Regions from separate parts of the Pantoea trifolii genome, predicted to be linked through region 1. Evidence: predicted binding sites of a transcription regulator. Region 1 holds the regulator's gene; the other holds the start of a gene.
What was found. Region 1 encodes PurR, which represses purine synthesis genes. Its sites were predicted from a motif close to CANGCAAACGTTTGCNTG; they were not measured.
Positions count from the first base shown of each region.

Region 2: a site for PurR is predicted at 3,354-3,371, ahead of purE (5-(carboxyamino)imidazole ribonucleotide mutase). Genes of this name have one in related genera too.

Region 1 is NZ_JANIET010000001.1:1,859,476-1,867,253, forward strand. Features, by position in the region: gene NQH49_RS08655 (MATE family efflux transporter) at 1-273, opposite strand, end outside; gene NQH49_RS08660 (riboflavin synthase subunit alpha) at 472-1,116, shown strand; gene cfa (cyclopropane fatty acyl phospholipid synthase) at 1,166-2,314, opposite strand; gene punC (purine nucleoside transporter PunC) at 2,626-3,828, opposite strand; gene punR (DNA-binding transcriptional activator PunR) at 3,939-4,850, shown strand; gene purR (HTH-type transcriptional repressor PurR) at 4,847-5,872, opposite strand; gene cydH (cytochrome bd-I oxidase subunit CydH) at 6,147-6,236, shown strand; gene NQH49_RS08690 (C40 family peptidase) at 6,293-7,084, opposite strand; gene NQH49_RS08695 (Grx4 family monothiol glutaredoxin) at 7,449-7,778, shown strand, end outside.
Region 2 is NZ_JANIET010000001.1:1,144,996-1,152,773, reverse strand. Features, by position in the region: gene NQH49_RS05260 (AAA family ATPase) at 1-471, opposite strand, end outside; gene cysS (cysteine--tRNA ligase) at 504-1,889, opposite strand; gene ppiB (peptidylprolyl isomerase B) at 2,114-2,608, shown strand; gene lpxH (UDP-2,3-diacylglucosamine diphosphatase) at 2,608-3,324, shown strand; gene purE (5-(carboxyamino)imidazole ribonucleotide mutase) at 3,456-3,965, shown strand; gene purK (5-(carboxyamino)imidazole ribonucleotide synthase) at 3,962-5,026, shown strand; gene NQH49_RS05230 (class I SAM-dependent methyltransferase) at 5,139-5,882, opposite strand; gene ybbP (putative ABC transporter permease subunit YbbP) at 5,964-7,778, opposite strand, start outside.

The sequences.
Region 1 (7,778 bases):
TCCCTGGCGCACTTGTTCCGCGATACGTTCGCGTCGTCCTGAACCGTTGAGTTGCGCAACGGTAGGCGTCAAAGCCAGTAGAAGACCATGACCAAACAGAATGGCGGGAAGCCAGATAGAGGTGCCGACAGCAACGGCGGCCATATCCGTGGCGCTTACCGCACCGGCCATAACAGTATCTACAAAACCCATCGCCGTCTGGGCCACCTGAGCAAGGATGACCGGGATCGCGAGGGCCAGCAATTGACGCGCTTCTGTAAAATACTTCTGCACGTTACACCTGCTTAATTAAAGAAGAGAGCGGGGCGAAATCCCCAAAGAATGCGCGGCATAGTGTAGCGGCAGCGCTGGCTTCCGCCAAACGTTGATCGCATTTTGTTTAGCAATTTGTGTAAAGTTTGAACTCCGCCAAATTAAGCTGCCGCCGACAAGCTGTGATAAACTGACGCAAACTTTGCAGAGGCTGAGATGATGTTTACTGGAATTGTGCAAGGCACGGCAGAAATTGTCGGCATTGAAGAGAAAGATCTGTTTCGTACCCATATTGTGCGCTTACCGGAGGATCTGTTACCGGGCCTGGCGCTGGGCGCATCGGTGGCACACAATGGCTGCTGCCTGACGGTGACCGAGATTAACGGCGATTTGGTCAGCTTCGATCTGATTAAAGAAACATTGCGCATTACCAACCTGGGTGAATTAAAGGTGGGTGATGTGGTGAATATTGAGCGTGCCGCGAAGTTCAGTGATGAAATTGGCGGTCATTTAATGTCTGGCCATATTATGACCACGGCGGAAATCTGTAAAATCATCCAGTCTGAAAACAACCGCGAAATCTGGTTTAAATTACAGGACGCCACCCAGATCAAATATATTCTGCACAAAGGTTTTGTGGGTATCGATGGTATTAGTTTGACCGTTGGCGACGTAACCAAAAGCAAATTCTGTGTGCATTTGATCCCGGAAACGCTGGAGCGCACCACTTTAGGCGCGAAGAAGTTCGGTCAAAAAGTCAATATTGAGATTGATCCGCATACGCAGGCCATTGTGGAAACGGTTGAGCGCGTATTAGCGCAGCGTGAAGCCGCTGCACTGGCGCAGATTGCTAGCGCAGAATAATACCGTTGAAAAAGGCGCCATGCGGCGCCTTGATTCATTTGAAAGCTGATTAACGCGCTACGCGTAAACCGCCATCCTTGCCACGACTGAATACTACCTGCCACAGCTGAATATCACGGGCACGAAACGCACCGGCGCAGGCGTTGAGATAATAGTCGAACATCCGTTTAAAACGTTCGCCATATTTCTCAGCCAGCTGCGGCCACGCCGCCTGAAAACGTTCATACCACGCCATTAACGTCGTATCGTAATCTGCGCCAAAGTTATGCCAGTCTTCCATGACGAAATGCGGCTCACTGGCATCAGCGATTTGACGTACCGACGGCAAACAACCGTTCGGGAAGATATATTTATCAATCCACGGATCGACATTCATATCTGTAGTGAGGGCACCAATGGTGTGCAGCAAAAATATGCCGTCTGGTTTGAGGTTACGGTCAGCAACATCAAAATAAGTGGCATAGTTTTTCGGCCCGACATGTTCAAACATACCCACAGAAACGATGCGATCATATTGATTATTCAGGTCGCGATAGTCCTGCAGTAATATAGTGACATCCAGTCCTTCACAGCGTTGTTGCGCGAGTTTTTGTTGCTCAGCCGAAATAGTCACGCCATGCACCGTGACGCCATAATGGCGTGCGGCATATTCTGCTAATCCGCCCCAGCCACAACCTATATCCAGCAGCGTCATGCCCGGTTCAAGTTGCAACTTGCGGCAAATCATATCCAGTTTGGCTTGCTGCGCGTTTTCCAGGGTATCAGCATCTTTCCAGTAGCCGCAGGAATATTGCATGTAAGGATCAAGCATCAGTGAGAAGAGATCATTACCAAGGTCGTAATGCTCTTTACCCACAATCCAGGCGCGTTTTTTTGATTGCAAATTAGTGAGACGCGCGGCGGCGATGCGCAACGTATCTTTAAAATGCCGAGGTAATTGTTTATCCAGATGGTGTTTTAAAACGCGATGGAAGAACATATCGAGCTGTTCGCACTCCCACCAACCATCCATGTAACTTTCACCTAATCCGAGCGATCCTTCCTCGAGAACGCGTTTAAAAAAATCTGGATGCTTTACCTGAATATCCCAGGGACGAGTGCCATTAACTGCAATATCAGCCCGCTCTAGCAGTTCATTGACGATCCGATACCAATGGTTTTCTTCAAGGCTCACTTCTTCTATAACAGATGAACTCATAGCTTCTCCATCACCTTCCGATCTGAACCTGAGAAAAAGAATAGCCAATTTCCCAAGACCTGTGAGAGAACTCACGGAAAATCCGTGCGCCAGAAATCCGACGTTGTACGACGTAGTACAGAGGTATGAATTTGAGCAGAAAAGTGGGTCGCCGCACCGGATAATGTGCAGACGCCATCCCGCGACAGGGTCGCTAAAGGTATTACATTTATATTATTGATTTAATACAGAATTACTGACCCACAGAGTATATGCTCACGTGGGTCAATATTCAACGGGTTATCGTTAGTTTGCTAACGAAAAGCGCTGGCTTAGAGATTATCTTCGCAGGGACGGGAAGTGTGGGCAATATCACTTTGTGCGTTTACCGTTCGCTGGCAGACAAAGCCCACCCACGCCAGTACCACAGTAGCGACCATCACTAACGTGGTGTTGAACAGCGCCTGTTCAAGGCCGGCGGAGACCAGCAGGCTGGCTACAAAGCACAATCCTAACTGGAATAAGTTCTGTAATCCTGCGGCTTTACCGGTGGCGTGCGGGAAGTGCGCTAATGCTCTGGCAACCACAATTGGATAGATCGCGCCATTGGCCAGCGCCATGCCGCAGAAAGGCATCAACAGCACAAACAGCGGCGCTGATGGCATCAGGGCGATGACAAACAAACTCAGGATGCTCAGGCTATACAGCACCAGCAACCACGGCAGCAGTTGCGCGCCCTGATAGCGATTTAACAGCGTGCGGCAGCCAAAGCCACCAATCAGAAACGCAATGGTCTGCGGAATATAGCTCAGGCCAATATCACCCGGCGTCAGGCCAGCAGCGGCGAGAATGAAAGGTGAGCCTGTCAGCCAGGCGAAAAAGCTCGCCGAACAGGCCGAGTAGATCAAGACGTTACCGCTGTAAACGCGAGTACCCAGCAAGGTCAACCAGCCGGGTTGTTTACCTGACGCCACTTTCTCGCGCTTAGGCGAGGTTAACTGCAGCGTACCCATCAGTAGCACCACGGCAACCAGCGTTAGTGTGATAAAGATGCTGCGCCAGTGGAAGTGGCCGATAAGCCAGGCGCCGAGCAGCGGTGCCAGCGCCGGAGACAGCGCAACCAGCGGCATAATCGTGGCAAACACTTTATTGGCTTTGGCTTTTGGATAGTGATCCACCACCAGCGCCTGCCAGCTTACGGCAGCCGCACAGACACCAATTGCCTGCACAAAACGCAGTGCCAGCATCAGGCGCACATCGGTCACCCAAAGCATCCCCAGACAACCAAGGGCGAAGATGGCTAACCCCGCTAGCAAAATCGGTTTACGCCCGTAACGATCCGACAGCGGCCCCCAAAAAACCTGGGCACAGGCGAAACCGCCGAGAAACAGACTCAGGCTGGCGCTGATGGTGCCAGGTGCGCTAGCGAAATCACGCTGCATATCGCCAAAGGCGGGTAAATACATATCCGTGGCAAGAAAGCCGAGCATGCTGAGCACGGCGAGATAAGGCATAAATGCTTTAGACGACAACATGTTGATTCTCTTTTGGGCAGGTTGAACGCCGGGGAGTGTAAAAGGATGCAACGCGCTTTGTGAAACGCTAATATTTGCATAGTGCTGTTAAATTTTTTGAAGGCAAAATTATGTGGTCAGAATATGCGCTTGAAGTGGTAGATGCGGTGGCGCGCACCGGCAGTTTTAGTGCGGCCGCGCAGGAGCTGCATCGCGTGCCTTCTGCCGTCAGCTATACCGTGCGACAGCTGGAAAGCTGGCTGGCGGTGCCGCTGTTTGAGCGCCAGCACCGCGAAGTGGTGATGACACCGGCGGGCGAGCATTTTGTACGCGAAGGGCGATCTGTTATCAAAAAAATGCTGGCAACCCGTCGACAGTGTCAGCAACTGGCGAATGGCTGGCGTGGGGAGCTAAGTATCGCGGTTGACTGCATTGTTAAACCGCAGCGCACGCGGCAGTTAGTGAAGGATTTCTATCGCCATTTTCCCGATATGGAGCTGATTATCAGCTACGAAGTGTTCAACGGCGTATGGGATGCGTTGGCTGATGGCCGGGTTGATGTGGCGATTGGCGCGACCCAGGCGATCCCGGTGGGTGGACGTTTTGCCTTTCAGGATATGGGCGCGCTGAACTGGCGCTGTGTGGTGAGTCCCGACCATCCGCTGGTCAACAGCACGGAACTGGATGATGAAACCTTGCGGGCGTGGCCATCGCTGGTGCTGGAAGATACCTCGCGTGCGTTGCCGCGCCGTATGACGTGGACGCTGGATAATCAGCGGCGGTTGGTAGTGCCAGAGTGGGAAACCGGGATGGATTGTTTGCTGGCAGGATTGTGCGTCGGAATGGTGCCGGGCCATTTGGCGCGTCCACTGCTGGACAGCCATAAACTGGTTGAACTGGCGCTGCCGCAGGCTTTTCCGGACAGCCCGTGCTGCGTTAGCTGGTCAGAACAGCGCGCGTCACCGGCGCTGGCGTGGTTACTGGCTTATCTCGGGGATGCCGAAACGCTGAACCACGAATGGCTCAGCGAAGTGTCGGCTTAGCGGCGATAGTCGCGGAACGGACCGTACGCCACCGAACGGCGTTCAATTAGCGTTGGCTGGACTTCGATTGTTTGCGGATCTTCGCGCTTGCTGGTGATGCGATCCAGCAGCATTTCCAGCGCTTTTTCACCCAGTTCGGCTTTCGGCTGGTGCACGGTGGTCAGCGCTGGGGTGAAATAGCGCGCGTTGCGCACGTTATCGTAGCCAATGACTGAGATATCCTGCGGTACGCGCAAGCCCATCTCATCAGCGGCGCAAATCGCGCCCATCGCCATGATATCGCCACCGCAGAACACCGCGGTTGGACGCTGTTTCTGATTTAAAATCTGCTGCATCGCCTGATAGCCCGATTCAGGTTCAAAGTCGCCCTGAACCACCCATTCCGGACGCACCGTAATGCCCGCTTCGCTCATCGCCTGCAGGAAGCCAGCGTGACGTCCGCCGCCGGTGTTGCGCTCCATCTGGCCTGGAATGGCACCGATATCGCGATGGCCGCGTTCGATCAGATAACGCCCGGCGAGATAACCGCCCTGAAACGCATTGTCCTGCACGGTATCGGTGAAATCACCGCGTGACGCGCCCCAATCCATCACCACCATGGGGATATTGCGGTTCTCTTCCAGCATCTGCAGCAAATCGTCTGGATATTCCGAACACATCACCAGCAATCCATCGACGCGCTTTTGCGCCATCATCGACAGGTAAGCGCGCTGCTTTTGCAGATCGTTGTGCGCATTGCCGAGAATCAGCGTATAGCCGCGTTCGAAACACCGGTTCTCCACCGCTTCGATAATTTCAGCGAAGTAGGGCGCTTCGCTGGAGGTCGCCAGCAGACCCAAGGTTTTGGTGTGATTAACTTTGAGACTACGCGCCACGGCACTGGGCGAGTAGTGTAATTCTTTGATCGCTTCCCATACGGCGTTACGCGTCTCTTCCGCAACGAAACGCGTTTTGTTGATGACATGCGAAACCGTGGTGGTTGAGACACCCGCGCGTTTTGCGACATCTTTAATTGTTGCCATGAAAATGGTACTCCTGGGCTTATCGCAACTTACTGATAAGTATATTGTTAAACGTTTGCGTCTGCTAATGCTTTTACAGCCCAAAAAAGCGGGCAAAACGGTGTGTTTTAGCAGGCGAAATCACTTCATCACGCTGTTGATACAGGATGCGCAAAATCTGTTGCGCAACGAAAGGCGGCGATTCTAGCAAGCTGATGCGTATAAAACGAGATTTTTGCCCATTGCTGTGCGAAAATCGCTTTAACCCTAATAATTGTGTGACTAAGGAGTTGTGATGAATACCGACCTGAAACTGGCGCTAATGACCACTGTTGGCGCACTGTTGATGATTATCGCCTTCAGCTTTACCGCGATCATGCATTAACAAAAAAGCCGGAGCTGAGAACAGCATCCGGCTTTTTTATGATTGTTGCGCAACAACTAGCGAATAGTTTTTGGCGTCATCATGCGACGCGCGCCCACATAGTGTTTCTGCCAGTAATCCTCACCCAATGCGCTGATCTGAATATCTTTGCCGGTACGCGGCGACTGAATGAATTTCCCGTTGCCGAGATACACGCCCACATGATCGGCAGTGCCGCGATTATTGATGCGGAAGAACACCAAATCGCCTTTCTCGAGCATTTCACGTTTAATCGGTGCCGCATCGCGCAGGTGATACATCTCATTAGCGGTGCGTGGCAGTTTGAATTTCACCAGATCTTTATAGGCGTACCACACTAAGCCGCTGCAGTCGAAACCGGTATGTGGCGAAGCACCGCCCCATTGATAGGGTTTGCCGAGTTGGCCCATCAATTTGGTCATCGCCGTTTCACGCGCCTTTTGATAACGCTGGCGGTGCGCCTTACTCATTTTGATGCCGGTCAGCGCTAACGCTTCATCATCGACGGCGATCTCAGGTGTTTTCTTCGCTAAACGTTGATGACCGTATTTCTTAGCAGAAAGTTTCAGCGGGGATTTTTTGCTGGTGGTCTTGTGCAGCGCGGTTTCTGTTTTGGTCTGTTTTTTGAGTTTGAATTTTTGAACAGCAGTCAGGCGCGATTTTTTGGTGGTGGTTTTCACCGGGCGTCGTTTGCGGCGCTCGTCTTCACGTGCGCTCTTTTTCTCTGCTTTAAGCGAACTGGCATTAACGGGCGCATGCGGAGATGCAGCAGCCACATTAAAAAACAGTTGGGCGAAAGCCAGTATGAAAAGCGTAATTAGTAGACGCATAATCCGGTTACAGGTTAAGCAGGCTGAATGAAAGCAGACTGCGGCAAAGTGAGAGAAATCTGATCAAGTGACCAGCGCCGAGGCAATTCTAATCCACTTTTTTTCCAAAAGGTAAGGCCTTTTTCCATTAATATGTTACCAGATTGATTCTGTAGCAAAAATGAGCGATTTCAGCTGGTTAACGCAGCGAAACTATTGCTAATTATTAATTTATTAATGCCAATTAATGATATGAAAATGTTATTTGTCATGCGTTAACTTAACAAACATGGCGATTCGCCAGTGCAAACGCAAAATCCCGTTTTCAGTCCGGGAGCGAAATCGCTACAATAAACAAACACGAAGTAGAAGATTAAGGAAGGCAATAATGAGTACTGTTGAAAAAATTCAGCGTCAGATCGCAGAAAACCCGATTCTGCTGTACATGAAAGGTTCTCCGAAGCTGCCAAGCTGCGGTTTCTCGGCGCAAGCCGTGCAGGCGCTTTCTGCCTGTGGCGAGCGTTTCGCATACGTGGACATTCTGCAGAACCCGGATATTCGCGCTGAAATGCCAAAATACGCTAACTGGCCAACTTTCCCGCAGCTGTGGGTCGATGGCGAACTGGTCGGCGGCTGCGACATCATCGTTGAGATGTTCCAGCGCGGCGAACTTCAGCCACTGCTGAAAGAGACCGCTGAGAAGTATAAAGAAGCG
Region 2 (7,778 bases), 710 kb from region 1:
CAAAACCGCTGGATAGGTCACGCGTTCACCCTCGACGTTATGCAGAAACGCGGTTTGATTTTGCCGCTGCAAAATGCACGAGGAAGGGCGACGTCGCTGACCACTCATCCAGATGCGCTCCTCTTTCACCAGCGGATCAAGGCTAAAGAGCGTCGGAGACGGCTCAGGAAAACCGATATCGAGCTGATAATCCATATCGTCCATCACCACAGCCATGATCAAACGCTTGGGATCGTGCCGACGATCTCCGCGCCGCAATCCGCCTGCCCACATCGCTTTCTGGATGCCGCCCTCTTCCGCCAGCGCCAACGCTAAGCGTCCGCTCGCCGCTTCATGCAGCAGTCGCACCGCTTTATACAGGTTGGATTTGCCGCAGCCGTTGGGGCCGCTGACCACGTTGAGCTGCTGCAGCGGCAGCGTCAGATCGCGCACCGAGCGGAAGCCGTGAATATGAATCTGTTCAATCGCCATAATAAAAAAGGGCGATTTCTCGCCCTCTCCGGTTATTTGCGTCGCCAGCTGGAACCTTGCGGCCCATCTTCAACGATCACGCCCAACTCATTGAGCTTATCGCGCGCCACATCCGCCTGCGCCCAATCTTTGGCCGCACGCGCGTCGGAACGGGCTTTCACCCAATGCTCGATTTTCGCCACTTCATCGTCATTCACCTGCGCTCCGCTTTGCAGGAACAGCTCGGGATCCTGCTGCAGAATGCCCAGCACGTTAGCGATCTGGCGCAGTTTCGCCGCCAGCGCATCAGCGGAGACTTTGTCTTCGGTCTTCAGACGATTGACTTCACGCGCCATATCGAACAACACCGAATAGGCTTCCGGCGTGTTGAAGTCGTCATCCATCGCGATGCGGAAACGCGCTTCAAACTCTTCGCCACCCGCCGCCGTGGCGTTGGCATCGGTATGACGCAGCGCGGTGTACAAGCGCTCGAGCGCGGCACGCGCCTGATTGAGGTTATCTTCGCCGTAGTTGAGCTGGCTGCGATAGTGGCCCGACATCAGGAAGTAACGCACGGTTTCGGCATCGTAGTGCTGCAACACATCGCGCACGGTGAAGAAGTTATCCAGCGATTTCGACATCTTCTCGCGATCAACCATCACCATGCCGGAGTGCATCCAGTAATTCACATACGGACCATCGTGCGCACAGGTGGATTGCGCCACTTCGTTTTCATGGTGCGGGAACATCAGATCTGAACCGCCGCCATGAATGTCGAAATGGGTGCCAAGCTGTTTGCAGTTCATCGCTGAACATTCGATGTGCCAGCCTGGACGACCGTTGCCCCACGGCGAATTCCACGCCGGTTCGTCGGCTTTAGACATCTTCCACAGCACGAAGTCCATCGGATTGCGCTTCACATCCGCCACTTCGACGCGTGCACCGGCCTGCAGCTGCTCCAGATCCTGACGCGACAGTACGCCGTACTCTTTGTCGCTCATCACGTCGAACATCACGTCGCCGTTGTCCGCCACGTACGCGTGCTTACGCTCAATCAGCCTGCCGACCAGCTCGATAATCTCGTCGATATGGCGGGTGGCGCGCGGCTCCAGATCCGGCGGCAAAATGCCGAGCGCGGCGAAATCGTTGTGCATCTCGGCGATCATGCGGTTGGTCAGCGTTTCAATGCTTTCCCCGTTTTGATTGGCACGTTTGATGATTTTGTCATCGATATCGGTGATGTTACGCACATACTTCAGCTGATAGCCCACGTAACGCAGATAACGCGCCACCACGTCGAATGCCACAAACGTACGCCCATGGCCGATATGACAGAGGTCGTAAACCGTGATACCACACACGTACATACCGATTTGACCGGCATGGATGGGTTTGAATTCCTCTTTCTGTCGACTCAGGGTGTTATAAATCTTTAGCATTGAACGGTTCCGTTTTAATTACGTGTGCGGGATTCGAACATTATAAAAATGTAGCCGGTTATTGTGCCGTATTTTTCTGACTTGTGCATCGCTCGGTTGCCAACTGCCGTCCGGTTACTGACGCGTTATTGGAAATTGTGATATAAGAAGCGTCTACAAAAATGCCTCGCCGCCTTGCTGGCGTGGCAGTTGATACTGACGACAACCTTGACAGGAAGAAAATAATGGTCACTTTCCAGACGAACCATGGCGATATCGTAATTAAAACTTTCGATGACAAAGCGCCGGCTACCGTGAAGAACTTCCTGGAATACTGCGCGGAAGGTTTTTACGATAACACTATCTTCCATCGCGTAATCAACGGTTTCATGATTCAGGGCGGCGGTTTTGAGCCTGGCATGAAGCAGAAAGATACCAAAGCAGACATCCGCAACGAAGCGAACAACGGCCTGAAAAACACCAAAGGCACGCTGGCGATGGCGCGTACTCAGGCGCCACACTCTGCCACTGCCCAGTTCTTCATCAACGTGGCAGACAACGACTTCCTGAACTTCCGTGACGAAAGCCTGCAAGGCTGGGGTTACTGCGTGTTCGCTGAAGTGGTTGAAGGCATGGACGTGGTTGAGAAAATCAAAGCGGTGAAAACCGGCCGCAGCGGCATGCATCAGGACGTTCCGGTTGAAGACGTTGTCATCCAGAAAGTGACTGTTAGCGAGTAATGTCGCGCACGCTGTTTATCGCAGATCTGCATCTGTGTCATGAAGAACCGGCAATTACTGCCGGTTTTCTGCATTTTTTGCAGGGAGAAGCGCGTTCCTGCGATGCGCTTTACATCCTCGGCGATCTGTTTGAAGCCTGGATCGGCGACGACGATCCCAATCCGCTGCATCAGCAAATCGCTGCGGCGCTCAAGGCGCTGCCGGTGCCTAAATTCTTTATCCACGGTAATCGCGATTTCCTGCTCGGCCAGCGTTTTGCACGCGCTTCTGGCATGACGTTGCTGCCGGAAGAAAAGGTGCTCGATCTCTACGGACATCGCGTGTTGATCATGCACGGCGATACCTTGTGCACCGACGATGAAGGTTATCAGCGTTTTCGCGCCAAAGTGCATCAGCGCTGGTTGCAGCGCCTGTTCCTCGCGTTGCCACTGCGTCTGCGCGTGCGCATTGCCGCGCGCATGCGCAATGGCAGCAAGCAGGCGAATCAGCACAAGTCGGTCAGCATCATGGACGTCAATCAGTCCGCAGTGGAAGCCGCGATGACGCGCCAGCAGGTGCCGATTCTGATTCACGGCCACACCCATCGTCCCGCCATTCACACCTTCACGCTGCACGGCAAAAACGCCGAGCGCGCGGTGCTGGGTGCCTGGCATGAGAACGGATCGATGATTCAGCTTGATGCCAACGGCGTCAGCCTGATCGAATTCCCCTTCTGAAATCCGGGCATCAATGCCCGTTTTCCGCCTACGCAACCGTTTTCCTTGCTGCCATCTCATGCTATTCTCTGTGCCCTTCTTCGCCTGCCCGCCCGGCCAGGTTCGTTTGCATATTCACAGGAGTTGACCGCATGTCATCCAACGCCACCCCGGCCCGTATCGCCATTGTCATGGGTTCCAAAAGTGACTGGGCTACCATGCAGTTCGCCGAGGAAATTCTTAACAGCCTGGATGTTCCCTTCCACGTTGAAGTGGTCTCAGCTCACCGTACGCCCGACAAACTGTTCAGCTTCGCGGAAACCGCAGCCGACAACGGTTTTCAGGTGATCATCGCCGGTGCCGGCGGTGCTGCCCATTTGCCGGGCATGCTGGCCGCGAAAACGCTGGTGCCGGTGCTGGGCGTGCCAGTGCAAAGCGCGGCGCTGAGCGGCGTCGATAGCCTCTACTCCATCGTGCAGATGCCGCGCGGTATTCCGGTCGGAACGCTGGCGATTGGTAAAGCCGGTGCCGCTAACGCTGCCCTGCTGGCGGCGCAGATTCTGGCGATCCACGACAGCGCGCTGTCAACGCGCATCGCCAACTGGCGTCAAACGCAGACTGATGAAGTGCTGAACAACCCGGATCCGCGGGAGGAAGCATGAAGCCGGTTTGCGTATTAGGAAATGGTCAGTTAGGCCGCATGCTGCGCCAGGCCGGTGAACCGCTGGGCATCGCGGTGTATCCGGTGGGTCTGGATGCGGAGCCTTCTGCGCTGCCGATCGCCGAAAGCGTGATCACCGCTGAGATTGAGCGCTGGCCGGAAACCGCGTTAACCCGCGAACTGGCGAGCCATCCGGCCTTTGTGAATCGCGATATTTTCCCGCGTCTGGCCGATCGCCTGACGCAAAAACAGCTGCTGGATCAACTGAACCTCGCCACCGCGCCGTGGCAGCTGCTGGCCGATAAAGCCGAGTGGCCGAACGTGTTCAGCAAATTGGGCGAACTGGCGATTGTGAAGCGTCGTACCGGCGGCTATGACGGCCGTGGTCAGTGGCGTTTGCGCGCCAATGAAACCGATGCGCTACCGGATGAGTGCTACGGCGAATGCATCGTTGAGCAGGGCATTAATTTCAGCGGCGAAGTATCGCTGGTCGGCGCGCGCGGACACGATGGCAGCACGGTGTTTTATCCGCTGACGCATAACCTGCATCAGGACGGCATTCTGCGCACCAGCGTGGCGTTCCCGCAGGCCGATGCCAGACAGCAACAGCAGGCGGAAGTGATGCTCAGCGCCATCATGCATGAGCTGAAGTATGTTGGCGTGATGGCGATGGAGTGTTTCATTACGCCAGAGGGTCTGCTGATCAACGAGCTGGCCCCGCGCGTGCACAACAGCGGTCACTGGACGCAGAATGGCGCGTCCATCAGCCAGTTCGAGCTGCATCTGCGTGCGGTGCTGGGTCTGGCGCTTCCCCAGCCGGTGATGTTTGCGCCGTCGGTGATGGTGAATCTGATTGGTACCGATGTGAATCTGGCGTGGCTGCAACAGCCGCTGGTGCATCTGCATTGGTACGACAAAGAGGTGCGCGAAGGCCGCAAGGTTGGGCATCTTAATCTGACCGATAGCGATCGTGGGCGCCTTGCGTCAGCCTTGAATGCGCTGGTGCCGTTGTTGCCGGAAGCGTATGCGAGCGGGATTGCGTGGGCGGTTGAGAAGTTATAGTGCAGCTGTTTTTCCCTCACCCTAGCCCTCTCCCGAAGGGAGAGGGAACCGATCGAGCGAACATCTCCCTCTCCCTGTGGGAGAGGGCCGGGGTGAGGGCATCAGGCCCCCTTTACCCCACCATCTTCATCGCCACATGGCTCCAGCGATTCAGATGCGTAATCTGGAACCCATGCGCACTGAACAATGCATTCAGCGACGCTTCCGAATGAATCGTAATATGTCCGGTGCGCGGCGAAATATACCAGTCCGTCATACCAAGGTGGCTCACTTCGTCGGTGGTCGCTGTGCTGAAGAAAAACACGCCGCCTTGTTTCATAAAGCCTGAAACCTCTGCCAGCGTTTTATGTGGATCGGGCGTGTGCTCAAACACCTCAAAACTGGTCATAAATTCATACGAATTCAGTTCTGGATAATCGCCGGGCACAAATGGATCCCACGCCACCATATCAATGCCCACTTCCTGCATTAAGCGCGCCAGCGTGCCGGTGCCTCCACCGTAATCCAGCATTTTTTTGCCGTGATATTTTTTGAATAACGTCAAAATCAGATCGCGATTTCTCATCGGTCGATTGATCTCATAGTTAGGATCAAACTGCCCGTAATCCTCGTTATACATGTGCTGTGCATAATCCGCTGGCGTCCAGTCATCGCACGCATGGGTATAAACCAAACCACAGGTCTGACATTGATGATAATAAATCGCCACGCCGGTGAGCGGATAAGTGTAACGACTGGCATTTTCCGAATGACAGATGGTATTGAAATCGGTCACACCATACAGCGTGGCTTCGCCCTGGCAGACTTTACAGCAGCCGATTTCAACAACGGATTTGACGATAAGTGGAGATGACATGTTGAGCCTTAAATAAGTCTGGTCTGCTTTCATGAGTCGACTCACACAGACCAGAACTTAAATTAAGACAAATCGTTTTGCTTATCCGGCGCTAAAGCTTCTAAACAGCGCCTTCTGTTTTAATAAACGAATGCCCAGCCAGGCACCGCACAGCGAGAGCAGCAGCGCGCCGCCGATCGGCAAGGCGATCCACAGCGTCCAGTCTGGCTGCCACGGGAAATCGAAGATCTTGCGCTGCAAGCCCCACAGCGCCGCTTCCGCGCCCAGCGCCGCCGCAATCCCCGACACCACGCCAAGCAGCGCAAACTCACACCATAAGGTGCCGCGCAGCAGGCGCTTGCTGGCACCGAGCGTGCGATAGACCACCAACTCCTGCCGACGCTGACGCATGCCGACCTGAATCTGCGCCAGCAGCAGCAGCACGCCACACACCGTGACCAGCACCACCATCACTTCCAGCGCCTGACTCACCTGCGTCAACACCTGGCCGATCTGGCGCATCATGCTGCCGATATCCAACAGGCTCAGCGTCGGGAATGCGCGATTAAGTTGCGCCAGCAGTGCCGGATTGCTCGCCATGCGGAAGCTGGTGAGCCAGGTTTGTGGCTGTTGATCAAGCGCGCCCGGCGGGAAGATAAAGAAGAAATTCGGCCGCAGACTTTCCCAATCTACCTTACGCAAGCTGGTGATTTTGGCGCTGAACTGCTGGGTGTCGCCGCTGAAGGTTAAGGTATCGCCGAGCTTCACGCCCAGACGATCCGCCAGCTCCACTTCCATCGACACTTCACCGGCCTGCGGCGGCCAGTTGCCGGAGATCAGCGGATTGTGATCCGGGCGCTCAGCTTGCCACGTCAGATTGAGTTCGCGATTTAGCGCGTTATCCAGCTTAGGATCGGCCTCTTTGCCGTTCAGTTCGGTCAGGCGCGCACGCACAATCGGATAGAAGGTTTCCGGCTTAAGCTGATGCTCGCTCAGGAAGTCACGCACCAGCGGCACCTGCTCTTTGGTGATGTTCAGCAGGAAATAGTTCGGGCTATCCGGCGGCAATTGTTGTTGCCAGCGATCCAGCAGATCGCCGCGCATCACCAGCAGCAGCGCCAGCAACATAAATGACAGCGAAAACGCCGCCAGTTGGCTGAGCGTCATCGCCGGTTGACGCAGCAGACGGTTAATCGCCAGCCGCAGCGCCAGATTGCGCACCACCAGCCGACGCAGCAGCAGCAAGGTGCCCCAGCCGAGTAACGCCAGCAGCAGCGCAAGCATCACTACACCCGCCAACAGCGCCCACAGCATTTTGCTGCCGCCCATCAGCAACGCCAGCAATACAATCACCACCAGCGCCATCGCGGGTAGATAGATTCGCAGCGGCCAGACGTTCGCCACCGCATCCCGGCGCAGCACGCGCAGCGGTTGCGTCGCCATCAGCAAGCGATACGGACGCAAACCCACCAGCAGCGAAATCACAAACATCGCGCCAATCGCCCACAGCCACGGCCAGAAACTCGCCGCTGGCAGCGCGCCCGGCAGCACCGGTTTCAGCATCAGCAGCAGGATCACTTCAATGCCCTGCCCCAGGGCGCTACCGACTATCGCCGCCAGCAGCAGCACCGCCAGCCATTGACCGATGATCAGCCGCTGCAGCGCCTTGCGCGTTGCGCCCAGCGTTTTCAGCACCGCCACCAAATCGTAGCGGCTGCGGCAGTAATGACTCATCGCCACCGCCACCGCAGCAATCGCCAGCATCAGCGTCAGCAAGGCGGAAAGCAGTAAAAACTGCTGCGCACGCTGCATTGAGCGGCCCAGCGCATCTTCCGAATTCTCCACGCTGATCCAGCGCTGATCGGCTTTTAGCTGCGGCGCGATCCAGCTGTCATAGCGCGCCAGGGGTGCCGGATC